One region of the Streptomyces sp. NPDC015532 genome, then DNA from elsewhere that is predicted to be linked to it. Evidence: predicted binding sites of a transcription regulator. Region 1 holds the regulator's gene; the other holds the start of a gene.
What was found. Region 1 encodes HspR, which represses chaperone genes until heat shock. Its sites were predicted from a motif close to TTGAGNNNNNNNNNCTCAA; they were not measured.
Positions count from the first base shown of each region.

Region 2: lon (endopeptidase La) is a predicted target of HspR. The motif match lies at 2,423-2,441, and genes of this name have one in related genera.

Region 1 covers NZ_JBIBSY010000005.1:457,799-463,001, forward strand. The annotation lists gene dnaK (molecular chaperone DnaK) at 1-545, shown strand, start outside; gene grpE (nucleotide exchange factor GrpE) at 542-1,201, shown strand; gene dnaJ (molecular chaperone DnaJ) at 1,235-2,422, shown strand; gene ACF07B_RS19645 (heat shock protein transcriptional repressor HspR) at 2,430-2,882, shown strand; gene ACF07B_RS19650 (sugar ABC transporter substrate-binding protein) at 3,617-4,699, shown strand.
Region 2 covers NZ_JBIBSY010000009.1:164,249-169,451, forward strand. The annotation lists gene ACF07B_RS25755 (response regulator transcription factor) at 1-531, opposite strand, end outside; gene ACF07B_RS25760 (spermidine synthase) at 645-1,322, opposite strand; gene ACF07B_RS25765 (hypothetical protein) at 1,971-2,249, opposite strand; gene lon (endopeptidase La) at 2,464-4,878, shown strand; gene ACF07B_RS25775 (lysozyme) at 5,048-5,203, opposite strand, start outside.

The sequences.
Region 1 (5,203 bases):
CGCCCGCCCCGCGCGGTGTCCCGCAGATCGAGGTCGCCTTCGACATCGACGCCAACGGCATCATGCACGTGACCGCGAAGGACCTCGGCACGGGCAAGGAGCAGAAGATGACCGTCACCGGCGGCTCCTCGCTGCCGAAGGACGAGGTCGACCGCATGCGCCAGGAGGCCGAGAAGTACGCGGAGGAGGACCACGCCCGCCGCGAGGCCGCCGAGACCCGCAACCAGGGCGAGCAGCTCGTCTACCAGACCGAGAAGTTCCTCAAGGACAACGAGGACAAGGTCCCCGGTGAGATCAAGACCGAGGTCGAGGCCTCCGTCGAGGAGCTGAAGGCCGCGCTCAAGGGCGAGGACATCGCCGAGATCCGCACCGCCACCGAGAAGGTCGCCGCGGTCTCGCAGAAGCTCGGCCAGGCCATGTACGCCGACGCCCAGGCCTCCCAGGCCACGGGCGGCGACGCCCACGGCGCCGAGGCCCCGAAGGCCGACGACGACGTCGTCGACGCCGAGATCGTCGACGAGGACCGCCGGGACGGTGCCGCGTGACGGAGGAGACCCCGGGCTTCGAAGAGCAGCCCGACGTCCCTTCCGGCGCCACCTCTGACGACGCCGAGCCGCAGTCCGCCACCCCCTCTGCGGAGGGGGCGGCGGCCCCGGACGGGGACGCAGCAGCACAGTTGACCGGCCTGACGGCCCAGCTGGACCAGGCCCGCATGGCGCTCACCGAGCGCACCGCGGACCTCCAGCGGCTCCAGGCCGAGTTCCAGAACTACCGCCGCCGCGTCGAGCGCGACCGGATCGCGGTCAGGGAGGTCGCCGTGGCGAGCCTCCTGACCGAACTCCTGCCCGTGCTCGACGACATCGGCCGCGCGCGGGACCACGGGGAACTCGTCGGCGGATTCAAGTCCGTCGCCGAATCCCTGGAGACCGTCGCGGCGAAGATGGGACTCCAGCAGTTCGGCAAGGAGGGCGAGCCCTTCGACCCGACGATCCACGAGGCCCTGATGCACTCGTACGCGCCGGACGTCACGGAGACGACGTGCGTGGCGATTCTGCAGCCGGGGTATCGCTTCGGCGAACGCACCATCCGCCCCGCGCGGGTGGCCGTCGCCGAGCCGCAGCCCGGGGCGCAGCCGGTCAAGGCCGAGGATCAGGCCGAGGCGGCGGAGGACAAGGAGAGCGGTGGCCCGGACGAGGGCTGAGCTTGAACGGACGAGGAAGGAGGGACGTCGGGGATGAGCACCAAGGACTTCATCGAGAAGGACTTCTACAAGGTCCTCGGCGTCCCCAAGGACGCCACCGAGGCCGAGATCAAGAAGGCGTACCGGAAGCTCGCCCGCGAGTTCCACCCGGACGCCAACAAGGGCAACGCCAAGGCCGAGGAGCGCTTCAAGGAGATCTCCGAGGCGAACGACGTGCTCGGCGATCCCAAGAAGCGCAAGGAGTACGACGAGGCGCGTGCCCTCTTCGGCAGCGGTGGCTTCCGGCCGGGTCCCGGCGCGGGCGGCGGCAACTTCAACTTCGACCTGGGTGACCTCTTCGGAGGCGGTGCCCAGGGCCAGGGAGCGGGAGGAGCCGGCGGCTTCGGCGGCGGCATAGGCGACGTCTTCGGGGGCCTGTTCAACCGGGGCGGGCCCACCACGGGCACGCGTACGCAGCCCAGGCGCGGCCAGGACATCGACACCGAGGTCACGCTCTCCTTCACGGAGGCGGTGGACGGCGCGACCGTTCCGCTGCGCATGACCTCGCAGGCGCCCTGCAAGGCCTGTTCGGGAACCGGCGACAAGAACGGCACACCGCGCGTGTGCCCGACCTGTGTCGGCACCGGCCAGGTGGCGCGGGGCTCGGGCGGCGGGTTCTCGCTCACGGACCCCTGCCCGGACTGCAAGGGCCGCGGTCTGATCGCGGAGCACCCCTGCATGGAGTGCGCGGGCAGCGGGCGGGCCAAGTCGTCCCGCACGATGCAGGTCCGCATCCCCGCGGGGGTCAGCGACAACCAGCGGATCCGGCTGCGGGGCAAGGGCGCGCCGGGCGAGCGGGGCGGCCCGGCCGGTGACCTGTACGTCACCGTCCATGTGGACGCCCACCCGGTCTTCGGCCGCAAGGACGACAACCTGACCGTCACCGTGCCCGTCACCTTCGCGGAGGCGGCACTGGGCGGCGAGGTGAAGGTGCCGACGCTGGGCGGCCCCCCGGTGACCCTGAAGCTGCCGCCGGGCACGCCCAACGGACGGACCATGCGCGCCCGGGGCAGGGGCGCGGTCCGCAAGGACGGCACACGGGGCGACCTCCTGGTGACCGTCGAGGTGGCGGTTCCCCAGGACCTGTCCGGCAAGGCTCGTGACGCGCTGGAGGCGTATCGCGAGGCGACCGCGGGTGAGGATCCGCGGGCGGAGCTGTTCCAGGCCGCGAAGGGAGCATGACGGAGCCATGGACACGACCGGTCGTCGACGCAACCCCTATGAACTGACCGAGGAGACCCCGGTCTACGTCATCTCGGTGGCGGCCCAGCTCTCCGGGCTGCACCCGCAGACGCTGCGTCAGTACGACCGGCTCGGTCTGGTCTCTCCCGACCGCACGGCCGGCCGGGGCCGCCGTTACTCGGCCCGTGACATCGAGCTGCTGCGCACCGTCCAGCAGTTGTCGCAGGACGAGGGCATCAACCTCGCCGGCATCAAGCGCATCATCGAGCTGGAGAACCAGGTGGCCGCGCTCCAGTCCCGTGTCGCGGAGCTGGAGTCGGCCCTCGACGGCGCCGCGGCCGCCATGCAGCAGCGCGAGGCCGCCGTGCACGCCTCCTACCGGCGTGACCTGGTCCCGTACCAGGAGGTCCAGCACACCAGCGCGCTGGTGGTGTGGCGCCCCAAGCGGGCGACGGACTAGAACCCGGCGTCCCGAGCGGGCGACCGGCCAGAGCTCGGTCGCCCGGGGCGGTACCCGGACGAACGCGAAGAGGCCCGGAGGTCATCGACCTCCGGGCCTCTTCGCGTGCGCCTTCCGGCCGGAAGGCGCGGGGCTGACCGCTTTTGACCGAGTGGCTGAAATGTTCTTCCCGAGGGCTGTTTCGCGTATGTCGTCCGCATAAGCCCGATGGCGGGGGTTCAGGTTGTCCTTCTCGTTGTACGCGGGCGGACGGCGATAAGACGTGTTCGCGTGGAAATGGCGTCAATGGACGGGCGGTGTGCGCTTGGTCACTCCGGAGGCGCCCGCGCCGGCCGCGCCGGGCGGCCCGTTCGCGGGGGCGGGCGCGGGGGCCGAGGTGGGGGCACCTCGCGCGGGAGTGCCTCTGTCCATGTGTTCCTTCGGGTCTGATCGATCGTCAACGGCGGTTAAAAACCGTCGGCGATCACGACTCCTGTGAACGGATGTCGGATGTTTGTGTGAATGACAGAAGGTGAAGCTGAGGGGATCGGTCGGTGGATGGGCGTAGTCTTTTCCCGTCGCGTTCACTTGTGGAACACGAAACGCCGTTGCCATCTCGTTAAGTGGTTACTCCTTGACGCTGAGGTGATCGCCGCGTTGGCTTTCAGCCACCTGGGTCGCAATGCTGCAACCTCGCCCGGAAGGCACCTGATGTGAAGACTCGTAACACCGGCCTCCGCCGTACCGTCATAGCCGTGGCCTCGTCCGCCACGGCCCTCACCCTCGCCGGATGCGGCGTGGTCGACTTCGGTGGGAGTGGTACCACGGCCAGCGCCACCAAGGGCGACGACATCACGGTCGGCCTGCTCCTTCCGGAGAAGGGGAACACCCGTTACGAGAAGTTCGACTACCCGATCATCCGGGAGCAGGTCCAGAAGCTCACCGAGAAGAAGGGTGACGTCCTCTACCTGAACGCGGAGCAGGACGCCGCCAAGCAGCTCCGCCAGATGCAGCAGATGATCGACGACAAGGTCGACGTCATCCTCGTGGACGCGGTGGACTCGGTGACGATCGCGAAGGGCGTGCGCAAGGCCAAGGAGGCCGGGATCCCGGTCATCGCCTACGACCGCCTGGCGCAGGGTCCGATCGACGCGTACATCTCCTTCGACAACGAGCTGGTCGGCGAGACCCAGGGCAAGGCCCTGGTGGCCGCGCTGGGCTCCAACACCGCGTCGAAGAAGATCATCATGATGAACGGCTCGGTGACCGACCCGAACGCCGCGCAGTTCAAGAAGGGCGCCGAGTCCGAGCTCAAGGACAAGGTGATCGTCGCCAGCGAGTACGACACCAAGGACTGGGACCCGGCCAACGCCAAGGTCAACATGGAGAAGTCCATCCAGGCCGTCGGGCTGAGCAACATCGCCGGTGTCTACGCCGCCAACGACGGCATCGCGGGCGCGGTCATCGACGTCTTCAAGTCCGCGGGTGTCAGCAAGGTGCCGCCGGTCACCGGCCAGGACTCCGAGCTCATCGCCGTGCAGCGGATCATCAAGGGCGACCAGTACATGAGCGTGTACAAGTCGTACCCGCAGGAGGCCAACGCCGCCGCCGAGATGGCCGTCGCCCGCGTCCAGGGACGGACGATCGAGTTCGACGCGCTCACCCGCGACAAGGTCAGCAGCCCCACCAACAAGGACGTCCCGTCCCAGCTCGTGCCCGTGGTGGCCCTCACCAAGGAGAACATCGAGAACACGGTCGTCCAGGACGGCATCTACGCCGTCGACAAGATCTGCACGACGCCCTACAAGTCGCTCTGCAGCTCGCTCGGCATCAAGTAGGACGCCTCCGCCCGGCCGTCTCCGTACCGGGACGGCCGGCGGACGCTTTCGGCCCCGCTCGTGGGTGCGCGCCAACGGCGCCCACCCACGGCCGGGGCCGTTCTCGTGCCACCCCGGCCCGGAAAGCCTCCCAGGAGCGCGCTGTACGGCCTCACGCCGCTCCCGGAGCCCCGCACGCCCACCCCGGCGCGCCCCGGCCCTCACGGCGCCCTCCGGGGCCGCACGCCCCCTCGGTGTGATCGCCGCGCGCTCGCCGCGGGTGCCGTCCGCGCGGTCCGCGGGGCCGGTGGACTTTCCGCCACGGCGCCCGGTCCGCCACGGCGCCCGGTCCGGCGCGGCCCCGGTCCCCGGGGTGGAGTGCCCTCGGCGGCTGCGGCCGGCCGGGCGCGCTCGCCGCAAGTCCCTCGGGAGGAAACGGAGTTGGGCCTTGTGGCGGAGTGTCCGCGGAGTGTGTTCAGGGAGCGTGTCCGGGGTTCGGGCGGCCATCTTGCAGCTTGTTGCAAG
Region 2 (5,203 bases), on a different contig from region 1:
GGTCGGAGTGAGGTGCACGTCCTCGCTGCGGACCCGCACCCGGCGCTGCGCGTGGTCGATCTCCAGCTCGCCGAGCCGCAGGATGCCGCTGCGCGGAGTGGAGGCCGCGACGACCGCGCGCTCGACCCTGCGGAGCAGGACGTGCACCCGGGCCGCCAGTTCACGCATCGAGAACGGCTTGGTCATGTAGTCGTCGGCGCCGACGCCGAGTCCGACGAGCATGTCGGTCTCGTCGTCGCGCGCGGTGAGCATCAGCACCGGCACCGGGCGGGCGGCCTGCACGCGCCGGCAGACCTCCAGACCGTCGAAGCCGGGCAGCATGATGTCGAGGATCAGCAGATCGGGCTGCCATGCCTCGGCGGTGTCGACGGCGGCCGGGCCGTCACCCGCGGTTTGCACGAGGAATCCCTCGGCTCGCAGACGGGCCGCGATGGCGTCGACGATCGTGGGGTCGTCCTCGACGACCAAAACCCGGCGCTGAGCGCCCGGGGTCGCCGCCGTACCGTTCTGGGAGGTGTGTGTCTGCTCCATCGCCCGCCCCTGAAGTGTGCTTTCCGGAATCCGTGGGGTGATCCCATGACTGCGCTTGACGCTTGAATGATCCGCGTCAGGCAAGCAGGGTACGGGCAGTGGGTGCGGCTCGGCTATCCAGGCCTCACCGCGAGATGCACCACGTCGGGAACGCCCCGGGCAACGGGGATCACTTCGGTACGGACCCGGCGGAATCCGGCATTCCGCAAGGTAACTTCAAATTCCGGAGAGGGCTGCGCCGACCACACGGCGAGGACGCCGCCCGGCCTCAACGCCCTTGCACAGCTTGCCAGTCCGGACGCTCCGTACAGTCCCGCGTTGCCCTCGGTGACCGTCCAGCCGGGTCCGTTGTCGATGTCGAGGCACAGGGCGTCGAACGTGTCGGAGATCTCATTGACGTATTCGACGAGGTCCCGCTCGACGATGGCGGTGCGCGGGTCGGCGAGCGCCCCGGCGGACAGCGTGGCGAGCGGGCCGTCCCGGTGCCAGTCGATGATGGCCCGTTCGCGCTCGACAACGGTGATGCGTCCCCAGCGGCGGTCGGCCGCGGCGTGCGCCAGCGAGAACCCGACACCGAGCCCGCCGATCAGCACGCTCGGCTCCGGGCGCCCGTCCAGCGCGTCGTACGCCGCGTCCATGAGCAGCCGCTCGGAGCGCCCGTCGGACGTGTCCATCAGGAAGCATCCGTTGGCGATGATCTGGAGCAGTGCTCCGTGGCGCCGCAGCACGACCTCGCCGTACGGGCTCTGACGGCGGTCGATGACTTCGGGCGTCTCGTACGAGGCGGTCATGGCCGCCATCCTGGCATTTTCACCTGTACGGGTCGCGGGAATTCCCGGAGGACGGGGGCGGGGTGACGGCGGGCACCCCGAGGTTGACGCGACCCCGGGCCGGCCCCTTCGGCCCCGGCCCGACCGAGCCTCGGCGCCACCGGCCGAGCCTCGGCGTCACCGGCCGAGCCCGGACGCCTCGGGCGCGGCCCACCTGCCGAGCCTCGGCTCCGCCGACCGAGCTGCGGCTCCGCCGACCGAGCTGCGGCTCCGCCGACCGGGCCTCGGTGCCACCGGCCGGGCCCGGAAGCCTCGGGCGCTGCCCCGGCCGAGCCTTGACGCCACCGACCGAGGCTTCACCGGCAAGGCCCTCACCCCTACCGGCTGAGCCCTCACCTTTACCGGTCGGGCCTTCACTCCTGCCGACCGGGCCTTCACCTTTACTGCAAGGCCCTCACCCGCACCGACCGAGTTGCGCCTTCCCCGGCCGGGCCTCCGCGTCCGACGGCCCGGCCTTCACGCTCACCCGCCGGGCGTTTCCGTCCCCCGTCGGCCTTCGCGCGCTCTCCGTCGGGGCGCTCCCCGAGCGGCTCACGGGTCTCTCCGTTCCTCCCCCCTGCGGACAAGAAGGGACCCGTTGAGCCATCGGAGGGGCGGCCGGGCGCCCGGCTAGCGGAGGGGCGCCCCGTTCTGGGTGTCGGACGCGGACTGCCAGGCCTGCGCGCCCGCCAGGGAGGCCTCCTTGGCCTGCCGCCACTTCATGGCCGCCACCTGTGACGGCGGCACGTCCATGGCGCGGATCATGCGCCGGCCCGCGGCGAACACGGCGGCGGCCGCGATGCCCATGCCGGTGCACGCCACCACGACACCGGCCGCGGTGAGGACGGCACCCGCCGTGACGAGCCGGGTGTCGATGTCGATCTTGTTCTGGGCGAGGTGATGGTTCATGACTCCAACCATCCGAGGCCGTCGGCCACCTCGCATCCCGGGCACGGCCCGCGAGGGGTCCCGGGCACGGCCCGCGAGGCCCCGAAGCCCACGTGGCCGGGGCGCCCACGGCGGTTCACAAGCGATCGCTCACAGCGAACGGCCTCCGGGGAACATTGCGGAGCCCCCGTGCATTGAGTCGACATAGCTCAACTTGACTGCCGAAGGGGAGATCATGGCTTCGACGTCCGCATCACTCACTCTGCCCGTGCTGCCGCTCGACGACGAGGTAGTGCTGCCCGGAATGGTGGTTCCGCTGGATCTGAACGACCCCGATGTGCGGGCCGCGGTGGAGGCCGCTCAGGCCGCCGCCCGTTCAACGCCCGGAAAGCCTCAGGTACTCCTGGTGCCGCGTATCGACGGGACCTACGCGAGCACCGGTGTGCTCGGCACGGTCGAGCAGGTCGGCCGGCTGGCCGACGGCGACCCGGGCGCGCTGATCCGAGGCCGCGGGCGCGTGAAGGTGGGCGCGGGGACCACGGGCCCCGGTGCGGCCCTGTGGGTCGAGGGCACCCGGGTCGAGGAGACCGTGCCCGACCCGCTGCCCGGCCGGGTCGCGGACCTGGTGAAGGAGTACAAGGCCCTGGCCACGAGCTGGCTGCGCAGGCGCGCCGCCTGGCAGGTCGTGGACCGGGTGCAGCAGATCGACGACGTTTCCGCCCTTGCCGACAATTCCGGTTACTCACCGTTCCTTTCCGTCGAGCAGAAGGTCGAGCTGCTGGAGACCGCCGACCCGGTGGCCCGGCTCAAGCTCGCCACCGAACAGCTCCGCGAGCACCTCGCCGAGCAGGATGTCGCCGAGTCCATCGCCAAGGACGTCCAGGAGGGCGTCGACAAGCAGCAGCGCGAGTTCCTGCTGCGGCGCCAGCTGGAAGCCGTACGCAAGGAGCTGCGCGACCTCAAGGGAGAGGACGGCGAGGACGAGTCCGACGACTACCGCGCCCGGGTCGAGGCCGCCGACCTTCCCGAGAGCGTCCGCGAGGCCGCCCTCAAGGAGGTCGAGAAGCTGGAGCGGTCCAGTGACCAGTCGCCCGAGGGAAGCTGGATCCGGACCTGGCTCGACACCGTCCTGGAGCTGCCGTGGAACGAACGGACCGAGGACGCGTACGACATCAGGGGCGCCCAGGCCGTGCTCGACGCCGAGCACGCAGGTCTGGAGGACGTGAAGGAGCGCATCACCGAGTACCTCGCCGTGCGCAAGCGGCGCTCCGAGCGGGGTCTCGGAATCGTCGGAGGCCGGCGCGGCGGTGCCGTGCTCGCGCTCGTCGGGCCGCCTGGGGTCGGCAAGACCTCGCTCGGCGAGTCCGTCGCGCACGCCATGGGCCGCAAGTTCGTCCGCGTCGCCCTCGGTGGCGTCCGGGACGAGGCCGAGATCCGCGGACACCGCCGTACGTACGTCGGCGCGCTGCCCGGCCGGATCGTCCGCGCCATCAAGGAGGCCGGGTCGATGAACCCGGTGGTCCTGCTCGACGAGATCGACAAGGTCGGCTCCGACTTCCGGGGCGACCCGGCGGCGGCGCTGCTCGAAGTCCTCGACCCGGCGCAGAACCACACCTTCCGCGACCACTACCTGGAGGTCGAACTCGACCTCTCCGACGTCGTGTTCCTCGCCACGGCCAACGTCCTGGAAGCCATCCCGGAGGCCCTGCTCGACCGTATGGAGCTGGTCCGCCTCGACGGCTACACCGAGGACGAGAAGGTCGTCATCGCCCGGGACCACCTGCTGCCGCGCCAACTGGAGCGGGCGGGCCTGGAGAAGGACGAGGTCGTCCTCGACGAGAGCGCGCTGCGCAAGTTCGCGGGGGAGTACACCCGGGAAGCGGGCGTGCGGAACCTGGAGCGGGGCATCGCCCGGCTGCTGCGCAAGGTCGCGGCCCAGCACGAACTGGGGCGCAGGGAACTGCCGTTCACGGTGACCGAGGCCGAGCTGCGCGATCTGATCGGGCGTCCGCACCACGTGCCCGAGTCGGCGCAGGACCCGGCCGAACGCCGTACGGCGGTGCCCGGCGTCGCCACGGGTCTCGCGGTCACCGGCGCGGGCGGTGACGTCCTCTATGTGGAGGCGTCCCTGGCCGACCCGGAGACGGGCGCGGCCGGACTGACCCTCACCGGCCAGCTCGGAGACGTGATGAAGGAGTCGGCGCAGATCGCGCTCTCCTTCCTGCGCTCGCACGGCGCGGAGCTCGAACTCCCCGTCGGCGACCTGAAGGACCGGGGCGCGCACATCCACTTCCCGGCGGGCGCGGTCCCCAAGGACGGCCCGAGCGCGGGCGTCACGATGACGACCGCCCTGGCGTCGCTGCTGTCGGGCCGGCTGGTCCGCACCGATGTGGCCATGACGGGTGAGGTGTCGCTGACCGGCCGTGTCCTGCCGATCGGCGGGGTGAAGCAGAAGCTGCTCGCCGCGCACCGGGCGGGTGTCACGACCGTGATCATCCCCAAGCGCAACGAGGCCGATCTGGACGACGTCCCGGCCGAGGTCCTGGAGAAGCTCGACGTCCACACCGTCACGGACGTCCGCCAGGTCCTGGAGCTGGCACTGGCGCCGGCGACGAACGGCGCGGTGTCGGAGGTTCCGGTAGCGGCGTGACGGACGGTGCCGGAAGGGAAGGCCCGGGTCCCGTGAGGGAGGCCCGGGCCTTCGCCGTGCCGCGCGTCGGGCGCTTCGCCGTACGTCAGACGCCCTGCTGTTCGTCAGGTGCTCTGCTGTACGTCAGGTGTCCTGCTGTACGGCGGCCGTCCTGCTGTGCGCAGGTGTGTCAGCCCTTGGCCAGTGCCTGGACCCGGTCGAGCGCACCGTTGAACTTGTCGTGGTCCCCGACCGTCGGTCCTGACGACGTGTACTGCCACATCGTGTAGAAGCCCCAGCCCGCCGGGAGCGTCCCCGGATCGGAGGCGTAGCGCGCGATCCACAG